One region of the Streptomyces sp. NPDC045678 genome, then DNA from elsewhere that is predicted to be linked to it. Evidence: riboswitches for the same ligand, from Rfam matches in the RefSeq annotation. Region 1 holds a riboswitch; each other region holds the start of a gene.
What was found. Region 1 has a riboswitch for S-adenosylmethionine ahead of thrC (threonine synthase). Riboswitches for the same ligand answer to the same signal wherever they lie in the genome.
Positions count from the first base shown of each region.

Region 2: another riboswitch for S-adenosylmethionine. It lies ahead of AC07DO_RS04850 (aminotransferase class V-fold PLP-dependent enzyme); the one in region 1 lies ahead of thrC (threonine synthase).
Region 3: another riboswitch for S-adenosylmethionine. It lies ahead of AC07DO_RS38640 (hypothetical protein); the one in region 1 lies ahead of thrC (threonine synthase).

Region 1 is NZ_JBWKJS010000005.1:502,269-506,229, reverse strand. It holds gene AC07DO_RS20350 (hypothetical protein) at 1-137, opposite strand, end outside; gene AC07DO_RS20345 (glucosyl-3-phosphoglycerate synthase) at 190-1,134, opposite strand; SAM riboswitch class I at 1,304-1,451, shown strand; gene thrC (threonine synthase) at 1,469-2,764, shown strand; gene AC07DO_RS20335 (MoaD/ThiS family protein) at 2,882-3,157, shown strand; gene AC07DO_RS20330 (cold-shock protein) at 3,576-3,779, shown strand.
Region 2 is NZ_JBWKJS010000001.1:1,102,397-1,106,357, forward strand. It holds gene qcrB (cytochrome bc1 complex cytochrome b subunit) at 1-421, shown strand, start outside; gene trpD (anthranilate phosphoribosyltransferase) at 592-1,656, shown strand; SAM riboswitch class IV at 1,779-1,896, shown strand; gene AC07DO_RS04850 (aminotransferase class V-fold PLP-dependent enzyme) at 2,086-3,465, shown strand; partial or broken gene AC07DO_RS04855 (glycerate kinase) at 3,491-3,837, opposite strand; partial or broken gene AC07DO_RS04860 (SLC13 family permease) at 3,829-3,961, opposite strand, start outside.
Region 3 is NZ_JBWKJS010000016.1:19,849-23,809, forward strand. It holds gene AC07DO_RS38630 (Gfo/Idh/MocA family protein) at 1-249, shown strand, start outside; gene AC07DO_RS38635 (radical SAM protein) at 382-1,740, shown strand; SAM riboswitch class IV at 1,763-1,872, shown strand; gene AC07DO_RS38640 (hypothetical protein) at 1,917-2,210, shown strand; gene AC07DO_RS38645 (SDR family oxidoreductase) at 2,310-3,038, shown strand; gene AC07DO_RS38650 (GNAT family N-acetyltransferase) at 3,072-3,626, shown strand; gene AC07DO_RS38655 (DUF3253 domain-containing protein) at 3,667-3,939, shown strand.

The DNA of each region.
Region 1 (3,961 bases):
GCCACGACCTTCGCGGCGACGACCTCCGCGGCGACGGGCGCCGCGGTCGCGGTGAGGAACCCGGCGGCGACCGTGGCGGCGGCGAGCGTCAGCACGCCCGCCCGCCGCACGACTCTCAGGGCATCTTCTGCCCACATGCATCTGACCCACATAAAGGGAAATGTAGGCAAAGCGCATGATATTCGGCTGTTACGCCACGCGACGGTGCGCATACTCGGAGATATCGGCCATCGGCGGCCGCTCCTCCGTGTCCACCGGGTGGGTCCTCGGCTCGAACCCGTGCTCCCCGCGGACGAACTGCGTGAGCTCGGGACGTACGAGATGACCGCGCGCCAGCCGCACCTGCGCCGTCCGGTAGATCGCCGCCGCCATCCGCCCGAGCGCCTGCCCGTCCTGGTGCCGGTGCCTGCGCACCCCCACGTCGACCTGCGCCAGCGCGTCCAGACCCACGGTGTGCAGCGCGTCGACGAGCAGGCCGAGCTCCACGCCGTACCCGACGGGGAACGGCAGCCGTTCCAGGAGCGACCTGCGCGCCGCGTACTCGCCGCCCAGCGGCTGCACGAACCCGGCGAGCCGCGGCCAGTGCATGTTCAGGAGCGGCCGCGCCATCAGCTCCGTCACCCGGCCGCCCTGCCCGTCCGCCCCCGCGAGCGGACGGTCGTACATCGCCTTCACGAACGCCACGTCCGGGTCGGTGAGCAGCGGGCCGACTATCCCGGCGACGAAGTCCGCCGAGAACTCCTTCAGGTCCGCGTCGACGAACGCCACGATGTCGCCGCTCGTCGCGAGCAGCGAGCGCCACAGCACCTCGCCCTTGCCCGCGACGGCCGGCAGGCGCGGCAGGATCACGTCGCGGTGGACGACCTTGGCGCCCGCGGCGGCGGCGACCTCCGCCGTACGGTCCTTCGAGCCGGAGTCGACCACCAGGAGCTCGTCGACCAGCGGAACCTTCTCCATCAGCTCGCGGCGGATCTCGGCGACGATCTCACCGACCGTCCCCTCCTCGTCGAGCGCGGGCAGTACGACGCTCACCGACGCGCCGCCCGTCCTTTTGGCGGCGGCCAGCAGGTCCCGCGGGCGGTCGGCGACGGACCAGGAACGCCTGCTCAGCCAGTGCTCGACCTCTTCCAGCACGGTCGTGGTCCTCCCATATGTGATCCATCTCGCGGTTCGGACGACTATCTCAAGGGTCCGGGGCTTCGGTTACAGTCTTGAACAACGCCGGTGGCCATCGCATGTCGGGGTCACCACCGCGTTCTCGGACAAGATCTGAGATTCACAACTGAAACCCATAATCGAATACCGCTCATCCAGAGGGGCAGAGGGATACGGCCCGTTGAAGCCCCGGCAACCACCCAGTCGGTCTCGCGCAGACAAGCGCAGCGAGGCTCCCGGCTGGCGAAGGTGCCAATTCCGTCTCGCGGCGAGATGCGTCGCGAGGAAGATGAGGAGAAAGGGCCTCGCCTCCATGGCTGTGCAGACTGTCGCCACCGAAAGCACCACCTCTTCCGTAGACCTCGGGCCCGCCTCCGGCCTCTCCTGCCGTGAGTGCGGCACCAAGTTCCCGCTCGGCCCGATCTTCGCCTGCGCCGAGTGTTTCGGGCCCCTCGAAGTCGCGTACGACCTGCCGCTCGGCGACCCGGAGGCCCTGCGCAAGCAGATCGAGGCCGGCCCCGCCAACATCTGGCGCTACGCCCCGCTCCTGCCCGTCCCCGCCGACGTGGCCGACAAGCCGAACCTGAACCCCGGCTGGACCAAGCTCGTCAAGGCCGACAACCTCGCCAGGGAACTCGGCGTGCAACAGGGCAAGTTGTTCGTCAAGGACGACTCCGGCAACCCCACGCACTCCTTCAAGGACCGCGTCGTCGCGCAGGCGCTCGAAGCGGCGCGCGCCTTCGGCTTCACCACGCTGTCCTGCTCCTCCACGGGCAACCTCGCCGGCGCGGTGGGCGCCGCCGCGGCCCGCGCCGGCTTCCGGTCCTGCGTGTTCATCCCGCACGACCTGGAGCAGGGCAAGGTCGTCATGGCCGCGGTCTACGGCGGCGAGCTCGTCGGCATCGAGGGCAACTACGACGACGTGAACCGCTTCTGCTCCGAGCTCATCGGCGACCCGCTGGGCGAGGGCTGGGGCTTCGTCAACGTCAACCTGCGGCCGTACTACGGCGAGGGCTCCAAGACCCTGGCGTACGAGATCTGCGAGCAGCTCGGCTGGGAGCTCCCCGACCAGCTGGTCATCCCGATCGCCTCCGGCTCGCAGCTCACGAAGATCGACAAGGGGCTCAAGGAGCTCATCGCCCTCGGCCTCGTCGAGGACAAGCCCTACAAGATCTTCGGCGCGCAGGCGGAAGGGTGCTCGCCGGTGTCGGCGGCGTTCAAGGCGGGCCACGACGTGGTCCGTCCGCAGAAGCCGAACACGATCGCCAAGTCCCTCGCGATCGGCAACCCGGCCGACGGGCCGTACGTGCTGGACATCGCGCGGCGTACGGGCGGTGCGGTGGAGGACGTCGACGACGAGCAGGTCGTCGACGCGATCAAGCTTCTCGCCCGCACGGAAGGGATCTTCGCGGAGACCGCGGGCGGGGTGACGGTGGGCGTCACGAAGAAGCTCGTCGAGGCGGGCCTCATCGACCCGTCCCTCACCACGGTCGTGCTCAACACGGGGGACGGCCTCAAGACGCTCGACGCTGTCGCCGAGACGTCGCAGGCCACCGCCACGATCAAGCCGAGCCTTGAGGCGTTCCGCTCCGCGGGGCTCGCCGGTTAGTCGCCGTAGGGCCCTGTGTCCGCCGCCGGCTGCGGGCCCGTGGTCCGTCCTCGCGCAGTTCCCCGCGCCCCTTCCAGGGGCGCCTCTCTCCGCCCCCGTACTTCTGAGGTGAATCCGATGAGCGTCAACGTCCGTATCCCCACCATTCTCCGCACCTACACCGGCGGCAAGGCCGAGGTCGCCGCTGAGGGGGCGAACCTCGGGGAGGTCATCGCCGACCTGGAGAAGAACCACACCGGCATCGCCGCCCGCGTCCTGGACGACCAGGGCAAGCTGCGCCGCTTCGTCAACGTGTACGTGAACGACGACGACGTCCGTTTTGAGCAGGGTCTGGAGACGGCCACGCCGGACGGCGCGGGCGTCTCGATCATTCCCGCCGTCGCCGGCGGCTGATCTTTTCGCAAGCACCCTGCGTTATCTGAATTGCCCCCTCCGCGAGAGAAACGGAGGGGGCAATTCTGCATGGTTGAGCGCGGTACAGTTGGGAAGCACGCTCCGCCACTCTTGCCGAGCGCATATACGAAGTCGGCCTCTTGCCGACAAGAAGCAGCCAAAGAGCACCGCCCATTTGAACCTTTTGCGGCTTTTGCCTGGCCCGACTTGCCCTGAATTCGGACGGAATCTCCGTATATTACCGATCGGGCGTGCCCAGAATTCTCGTCCGATTGACCTGTTGCAGACGGCAGTTGGACAGATACATTCAGCGGCGGTCGACGCGTTCCGGCGCACACCCCTACCAGTGGGGGGTGAGGTCTGACCCGGGTCCGCGAAGTGCGGTCCTGTGCAAGGGCCAGTAATAGGGGAGTTAGGCATGGCTCAGGGCACCGTCAAGTGGTTCAACGCGGAGAAGGGGTACGGCTTCATCGCGGTCGACGGTGGTGCGGATGTTTTCGTCCACTACAGCGCGATCCAGATGGACGGTTACCGCACCCTTGAAGAAGGTCAGCGAGTCGAGTTCGAGATCTCGCAGGGCCAGAAGGGTCCGCAGGCGGACATGGTCAAGCTCGCCGTCTAGCTCGGCGCGATCGACCACCGAAGCAAGCATCGCGAGGGGCTCGTATCCCAACTGGGATACGAGCCCCTCGTGTGTGCCCGGCCCGACCGGGGTAGGTCCGGGACCGGCCCCCGGGATCCTCCCGGGATCTCCCTGGGTTCCTCCCCGGGATCCATGAGAGGCGCTTGCACTCGCAGGGGTCG
Region 2 (3,961 bases), on a different contig from region 1:
CACGCACTTCCACCTGTCGCTGAACGCGATCACCTGGTTCGTCCGGATCGCCTTCTTCGCCGGACCGGTCATCGCCTTCATCGTGACCAAGCGGATCTGCCTGGGTCTGCAGCGGCGCGACAAGGACAAGGTGCTGCACGGCCGCGAGTCGGGTCTCATCAAGCGGCTGCCGCACGGTGAGTTCATCGAGGTCCACGAGCCGCTCAGCAAGGAGCAGCTGCACACGCTCACCGCGCACGAGCAGTACAAGCCGGTCGAGCTCGGCCCCGCGGTCGACGAGAACGGTGTCGAGCGCAAGCTGTCCGGTCCGCAGAAGCTCCGGGCGAAGCTCTCCAAGGGCTACTACGGGGAAGAGGGCCAGATCCCCAAGCCCACCCCCGACGAGTACAAGGAGATCACGAGCGGCCACGGCCACCACTGATCATCTGAAGCTCTGAAGCTCTGACCAAAAGGTCGCCACGGCAGGAGCCCCGTCCATTGCATGGACGGGGCTCTTTGCCGTCCCGGAGGCTGGATAGGGTGGTCCCACCGTCCCACCCCGACGTGGCGGGGTGTTTCCTCCATACGCAGACGAAAAAACCAGGAGCGGCTATGAGCGCTGTGACCCCCGCAGGAGGCGACACCGCGGCGGACCGTTCCTGGCCCGACGTACTGAACGGCCTGCTCGACGGGCGCGACCAGAGCGCCGACGACACGGCCTGGGCCATGGACCGCATCATGCGCGGCGAGGCCACCGACGCCCAGATCGCGGGGTTCGTGGTCGCCCTACGGGCCAAGGGCGAGACCGTCGAGGAGATCTCCGGCCTGGTACGCGCCATGTACGCGCACGCCAACGTCATCGACGTGCCGGGCCCGACCGTCGACATCGTCGGTACCGGCGGCGACGGCGCCAAGACCGTCAACATCTCGACCATGTCCGCGATCGTCGTCGCGGGCACCGGCGCGAAGGTCGTCAAGCACGGCAACCGCGCCGCCTCCAGCGCGTCCGGCGCCTCCGACGTACTGGAGAAGCTCGGCGTCAACCTGGACCTCACCCCTCAGCGGGTGGTCGAGGTCGCCGAGGAGGCGGGCATCACCTTCTGCTTCGCCGTGAAGTTCCACCCCGCGCTGCGCCACGCGGGCGGCGCCCGCAGCCAGCTCGGCATCCGCACCGTCTTCAACCTGCTCGGCCCCCTCACCAACCCGGCGAAGGTGCGCGCCCAGGCGGTCGGTGTCGCCGACCCGCGGATGGCGCCCATCGTGGCCGGGGTCTTCGCCGAGCGGGGCCACTCGTCCCTCGTCTTCCGCGGCGACGACGGGCTCGACGAGCTGACGACGACCGCCACCTCGCGGGTCTGGACGGTGCGGGACGGCGCCGTGCGCGAGGAGGCGTTCGACCCGCGGGACGTCGGGATCGGCCTGGTGCCCGTCGAGGCGCTGCGGGGCGCCGACGCCTCGTACAACGCGGAGGTCGCGCTGCGGCTGCTCGACGGGGAGACCGGGCCCGTGCGGGACGCGGTGCTGCTGAACTCGGCGGCGGCCCTGGTCGCCCTCACGCCCACCGATCAGCCCCTCGTGGAGCAGATCGGCGCCGGCATGGCGAAGGCGGCGCAGGCGATCGACTCGGGGGCCGCGAAGCGGGCCCTGGAGCGCTGGGTGTCCGCCAGCAACCGCTGAGGAATCCACTGAGGAATCCGCTGAGAAGTTCCCTCCTTCGGCGCGGCGATGTGACGCACGGCGCAGTCCGGAATCTGGACTGCGCCTTGCGCGCCGAAGATCGTGTGGCAGGATGCTGCACAGGTCATGAGTGACAGCGACTACGGCCCCGGCCCGCTGTCCGGCAACCCTCCGTCCGTGGCGGGGTGCCCCGGGTGAAGACCAGGCCGTACGCAGCGAGGCGTATGGCAAGCGCGGACCCCTGGACATCGGTGAATGTCACAGCCCTGGGGTCCTGGTCCTCAAGGGAGCAGTCTCGTGAGCAAGCGAATGTGCTAGGGCCTTCGGCCCCTCTCCGCGCACCCTTCTTCTCTTCATCACTGCACCGCCGCAGGCCTCGGGCCCGGCCGTCGTCGCAGTGAACTCACTTGCCTCTTACGGGAGTTCGCCATGTCCGTTTCCGCTGTTGCCGCCGACTCGTCCGTCTGTGCCCCGCTCGCCGTCCTCGGCCGGGACGTCACCGTTCCGCTGGTCACCGGCGGTGAGGTGACCTACGCGGCGCTCGACTACGCGGCGAGCGCGCCGGCGCTGCAGCGCGTGTGGGACGACGTGGCCGCGTACGCCCCGTACTACGGCAGCGTGCACCGCGGCGCCGGGTACCTCTCGCAGCTGTCGACCGACCTCTTCGAGAACTCCCGTAAGACCGTCGCCGAGTTCCTCGGCTGCCGCGAGGGCGACCAGGTGGTCTTCACGCGCTCCACCACCGACTCCCTGAACCTCCTCGCCGCCGCCCTGCCCGCCGACTGCCAGGTCTTCGTCTTCGAGACCGAGCACCACGCCTCGCTGCTGCCGTGGCGGGACGCCCGCGTCACCTACCTCGACGCGCCGCGCACCCCCGACGAGGCCGTCCACACCCTGGAGCGCGCACTCGCCGACCGCGACCCCTACGGGCAGGCTCTCGTCTGCGTCACCGGTGCCTCCAACGTGACCGGTGAGCTCTGGCCGGTGCGCGAGCTGGCGGCGGCCGCTCACGCGCACGGTGCCCGCATCGTGCTCGACGCCGCACAGCTTGCGCCCCACCACCCCGTCTCCGTCGATGAGTTGGACGTCGACTGGGTCGCGTTCTCCGGCCACAAGCTGTACGCGCCCTTCGGCTCCGGTGTCCTCGCCGGCCGCTCCGACTGGCTGCGCGACGCCGAGCCCTACCTCGCGGGCGGCGGCGCCTCGCGGAAGGTGACGCGACGCCCCAGGGAAGCGGGCGGCGGCGTGGACGTGGAGTGGCACGACACCGCCGCCCGCCACGAGGCAGGCTCCCCGAACGTCATCGGCGTCTACTCCATCGCCTCCGCCTGCAAGGCGCTCACCGACGCGGGCTTCGACGAGCTCGTCGCCCGCGAGCAGCACCTCATCCGGAAGGTCCGCGAGGGGCTCGCCGAGGTGCCGCAGGTGCGGGTCCTCTCCCTCTTCGGCGACGACGCGCCGCGCGTGGGCGTCATCTCCTTCGTCGTGGACGGCTGGAACAGCTCGCACTTCGCCGCCGCGCTCTCCGCCGAGTACGGCATCGGCGTACGCGACGGCCTGTTCTGCGCCCACCCGCTGGTGCGCACCCTGCTCGACAGCGAGCCCGACGAGCCCGGCGAGTGCGGCGCCCCCGAGGCCGCGCCCGGCGAGAAGTCGCTGAACGCGATCCGCGTGAGCTTCGGCGCGGGCACTCCCGACGAGCACGTCGAGCGCTTCGTGCGCGCCGTCGGGGAACTGGTCGCGGACGGCGCGCGGTGGAGCTACCGCACCGAGGACGGGCGTTGCGTGCCGGACACCGGCGCCGCCTGAGCGGGCAGGCGTGAGCCGAGCACGATCGTCCGCGCGGCGCCCGGTGGTCGAGGGCGCCCTCCGCGGGGACGACGAGGTCGGCGCGCGCCCGCAGGTACCGGATGAGGAGGTGCGCCCAGTGCTCCGGGGCGGCGGCGAGGTGCCCGACCTGGGTGGGTGTCGCGCCCTTTTGCGGGCCGAAGGCACGGGCGACGCCGCGCACAGGACGTCGAAGGGGTTGCAGGCGACGCGGATCCCGGTGTCCGCGAGGCGCGGGTCGATGCCGGTCGGGTCGATGCGGTTCAGGAGCGTCAACTCCCGGCCCCCGCGCGGCGGTTCCCCTCCGTCGAGGTCCAGGAGCCTGGCCCCGAGGGTGTGCAGGGCGCCCGCACCGACGGCCGCCGCCACGACCAGCGGTACCAGGACCGACGAGCGGGCCGAGCGGGACTGCAGGACTAGGTGCGCGGCCGTGCTGACCGCGACGAGGCACAGCCAGTCAGGCGGGGAGGTCCAGGGG
Region 3 (3,961 bases), on a different contig from region 1:
CGGGCCACCCTGGAGATGGACGCCTTCGACCAGAAGGTGCACGGCTTCAGCGAGCGCAGGGGCAGCGGCACCGAGGTGCCCTTCGGCGCCGACCTGGACGAGCTGATGCTGAGGGCGTTCCTGTACGGGGCTGAGGAGGGCGCCATGACGGTCGCGGACGGCGAGGGCGGCCTGCGCACTCTGCGCGTGGTGGAGGCCGGCTACGCGTCGGCCCGCAGCGGCGTCCCTGTCATGCTCGACGGGGACTGAGGGAGCCCCGGACCTCGCAGGATAGACCTGCGGTGGAGACGCACTGAGACCGGAGTCGGATCCGGAACGGATCGGGCGGGTATTAGCGTGGACGGGACAGATCGACCGAACAGGATCCGAGGTGCCCGGCCCATGCCAAGCCGCAGCGAGAGCCGTACCCAGCTCATCGAGTCACTCATGGAGCGGTTCCCGCACGTGCCGCGGGAAGCCGTGATCAAGGAGGATCTGCTGCGCGGCGGCATCGCCTTCGACGAGTCGGCGCTCAGCGACAACGAGAACGGCGAGGTCAAGCCGAAGTCGTACTTCATCTTCTCCTTCGACCACGGCACGCTGCCCGAGCTGGGCGCCGCCGCCCTGCGCCGCCCGCCGGAGGAGATCGTCCTCACCGGCGGCCCGTACGGGCTGCGCCGCACCGTCGTCTCGGTGCGCGTCAACCCGTCCTCGCCCTACCGGGTCGCCGCCGACGACCACGGCGTGCTCGGCCTGTACCTGGACGGGGCGCGGATCTCCGACGTCGGCCTGCCCCCGATGCCGGACTACTACCGGCACACGCTGGAGAACGGCAAGTCGGTGATGGAGGTGGCGCCCACCATTCAATGGGGCTACCTCATCTACCTGACGGTCTTCCGGGTCTGCCAGTACTTCGGCGCCAAGGAGGAGTGCCAGTACTGCGACATCAACCACAACTGGCGCCAGCAGAAGGCGGCGGGCCGCCCCTACACCGGCGTGAAGCCGATGGACGAGGTCCTCGAAGCCCTCGCCATCATCGACAAGTACGACACGAACAAGTCCTCCACCGCGTACACGCTCACCGGCGGCGCCATCACCACGCGGCTCCAGGGCAAGGACGAGGCCGACTTCTACGGGCAGTACGCGAAGGCCATCGAGGAGCGCTTCCCGGGCCGTTGGATCGGCAAGGTCGTCGCCCAGGCGCTGCCCAAGGAGGACGTGCAGCGCTTCCACGACTACGGAGTGCGGATCTACCATCCGAACTACGAGGTCTGGGACCCGTACCTGTTCGAGCGGTACTGCCCCGGCAAGGAGCGGTACGTCGGCCGTGACGAGTGGCACCGCCGCATCCTGGACTCCGCGGAGGTGTTCGGACCGCGCAACGTGATCCCGAACTTCGTCGCGGGCGTCGAGATGGCCGAGCCGTTCGGCTTCAAGACGGTCGACGAGGCCATCGACTCCACCGTCGAGGGCCTGCAGTACTTCATGTCGCGCGGCATCACGCCCCGCTTCACGACCTGGTGCCCGGAGCCCACGACGCCGCTCGGCAAGGCGAACCCGCAGGGCGCGCCGCTGGAGTACCACGTGCGGCTCCTGGAGGCGTACCGCGCGACGATGGAGGCCAACGGCCTCTCCTCGCCGCCCGGCTACGGCCCCGCGGGCCCCGGCAACGCGGTCTTCTCGGTCAGCTCCTTCATGGACAGCCTGCCCGCGGAAGCGGCCGCACCGGAGGACGCGATTACTCCCGCGACGTCCCGCTAGGCGAAGTGTTACGGTCGGGGCGGGTCACGAGTTCCAGTGTCAAGCCCCGGCTCGCTGGACGGCACCCCGCTCCGTCGCGGGTGCCCCGGGTGACGACCCGCCCCGTGCGACGCGCACGGGGAACGGCGGATCACCGGGTCGGCGAAACCCGGGGTCCACGACCTCGGAGGCACCCCATGACGCATTCCCCCGCGCACGACACCCGTGACACCTCGGTCGACGTGCTCCTGTCCTCGTACGACGTCGCGGACGACGGCCGCATCGCTCTCCACGTGCTCGGCCCGACCAGGGGCGTCCCCGCGGCCCTGTGGACGCGCGACCCGCAGCACCTGCGCCGCCTGCTGCGCGAGCACAAGGGCCTCGCCCAGTGGCAGCCCCACCGGAACGTGCTGAAGCTGCGGTGCGACAGGGCCGGCGCGACGCTGGTCGGCGTGGCCGGCGGGACCGGCCACGAGGCCCCTCGCGGCTGACCAAGATCACCGGTTCGTAGGATGACGGCGTGATCCGGGTGCGGGCGATCCCCGCGCCCGGGCGGCGCGACAGTCAGCCACCCAGAGCCGGAGGTCCCCGTGCAGCACCCCGTCACCGTCGTCACCGGCGGAAGCCGCGGTATCGGCGCCGCTGTCAGCGCCCGTCTCGCCGAGGACGGCCACGACGTCGTCATCGGCTACCGCTCCAACGCGGCCGCCGCCGAGAAGGCCGCCGACGCGGTCCGCGCCGCAGGCCGCCGCAGCGTCACCGTCGAGGTCGACACCGCCGACGAGACCGACGTCGACCGCCTCTTCGACGCCGCCGCAGGGCTCGGCCCTGTCACAGGACTGGTCAACAACGCCGGGGTCAGCGGCCCCGTCGGGCTCCTCGCCGACGCCGACGCCGAGGACATGCGCCGGGCGCTCGAAGTGAACGTACTCGGCTATCTGCTCTGCGCCCGGCGCGCGGTACGGGACATGAAGGCCAACGGCGGCGGCGCCATCGTGAACGTCTCGTCGGCCGCCGCCACCCTGGGTGCCCCCGGCGAGTACGTCCACTACGCCGCCGCCAAGGGCGCCGTCGACACCATGACGGTCGGCCTGTCCAAGGAGGTCGCCGGGGACGGCATCCGGGTCAACGCCGTCGCCCCCGGCGTCATCTGGACCGAGTTCCACGCCGACCCCGAGCGTCCCGCCAAGCTCGCCGCGGGCATCCCCCTCGGGCGCTCCGGTCAGCCCTCCGAGATCGCGGCGGCCGTCGCCTGGCTGCTCTCGGACGAAGCCTCGTACGCCACCGGCACCGTGCTGCGGGTCGCGGGCGGACGCTGACGCGTCCCGGTCGGCCGCTCGTACGATGAGCGCATGATCAGTGGAGCGGTCGACCTCGTGCAAGGCGTCCTCATCCGGCCCCTCGCCCTCGACGACGCGGCGGCCCTGGCCCGCGCCTACCGGCGCAACCGCGACCACCTCGGCCCCTGGGAACCGGACCGTCCCGCCGCCTTCTACACCCCGGAGGGGCAGGCCGAGCGGGTCCGTGTGCAGCTCGCGGACGGCCGTGCGGGCCGGTCCGCGCACTGGGTGCTGGTCAGCGGCGCCGAGATCGTCGGCCACGCGGCCGTCTCGAACATCGTGCTCGGCCCGGCCCGCAGCGGAAACCTCGGCTACTGGATCGACGCCGAACACGTGGGCCGCGGTCTCGCCTCCGCCGCCGCGCGGCACGCCTGCGCGGCGGCCGACACCCAACTAGGCCTGCACCGCGTCGAGGCGGGCACCCTGATGCACAACACCGCGTCGCAGCGCGTGCTCAGGAAGTGCGGCTTCGAGGAGTACGGGGTCGCGCCCTCCTTCCTCTACATCAACGGCGCCTGGCGCGACCACCGGCTCTTCCAGAAGATCCTCAACGACCGCCCGCTGTGAGCGAAGGCCGTTCTGTGCTCGCCGGTGCGAGACTGGTCCGGTGACACAGAGCGAGCGGAAGACCGAGCGGCGCCTGGAAGAGACCATCCTGGAGCTGCTGGACCGCCGGGCCCCGGACGCCACGATCTGTCCCTCGGACGCCGCGCGGGCGGCCCACGACGGGGACGACGACGGGTGGCGCGCACTGATGGAGCCCGCCCGGCGCGCGGCCCGGAGCCTGGTCGAGGCCGGCAAGGTGGAGATCACGCAGAGCGGCGAGCGGGTCGACCCGGCGGAAGCCCGCGGCCCCATCCGCATCCGCCGGATCCGGTAGGACTCCGTTCACCCGCTGTGCC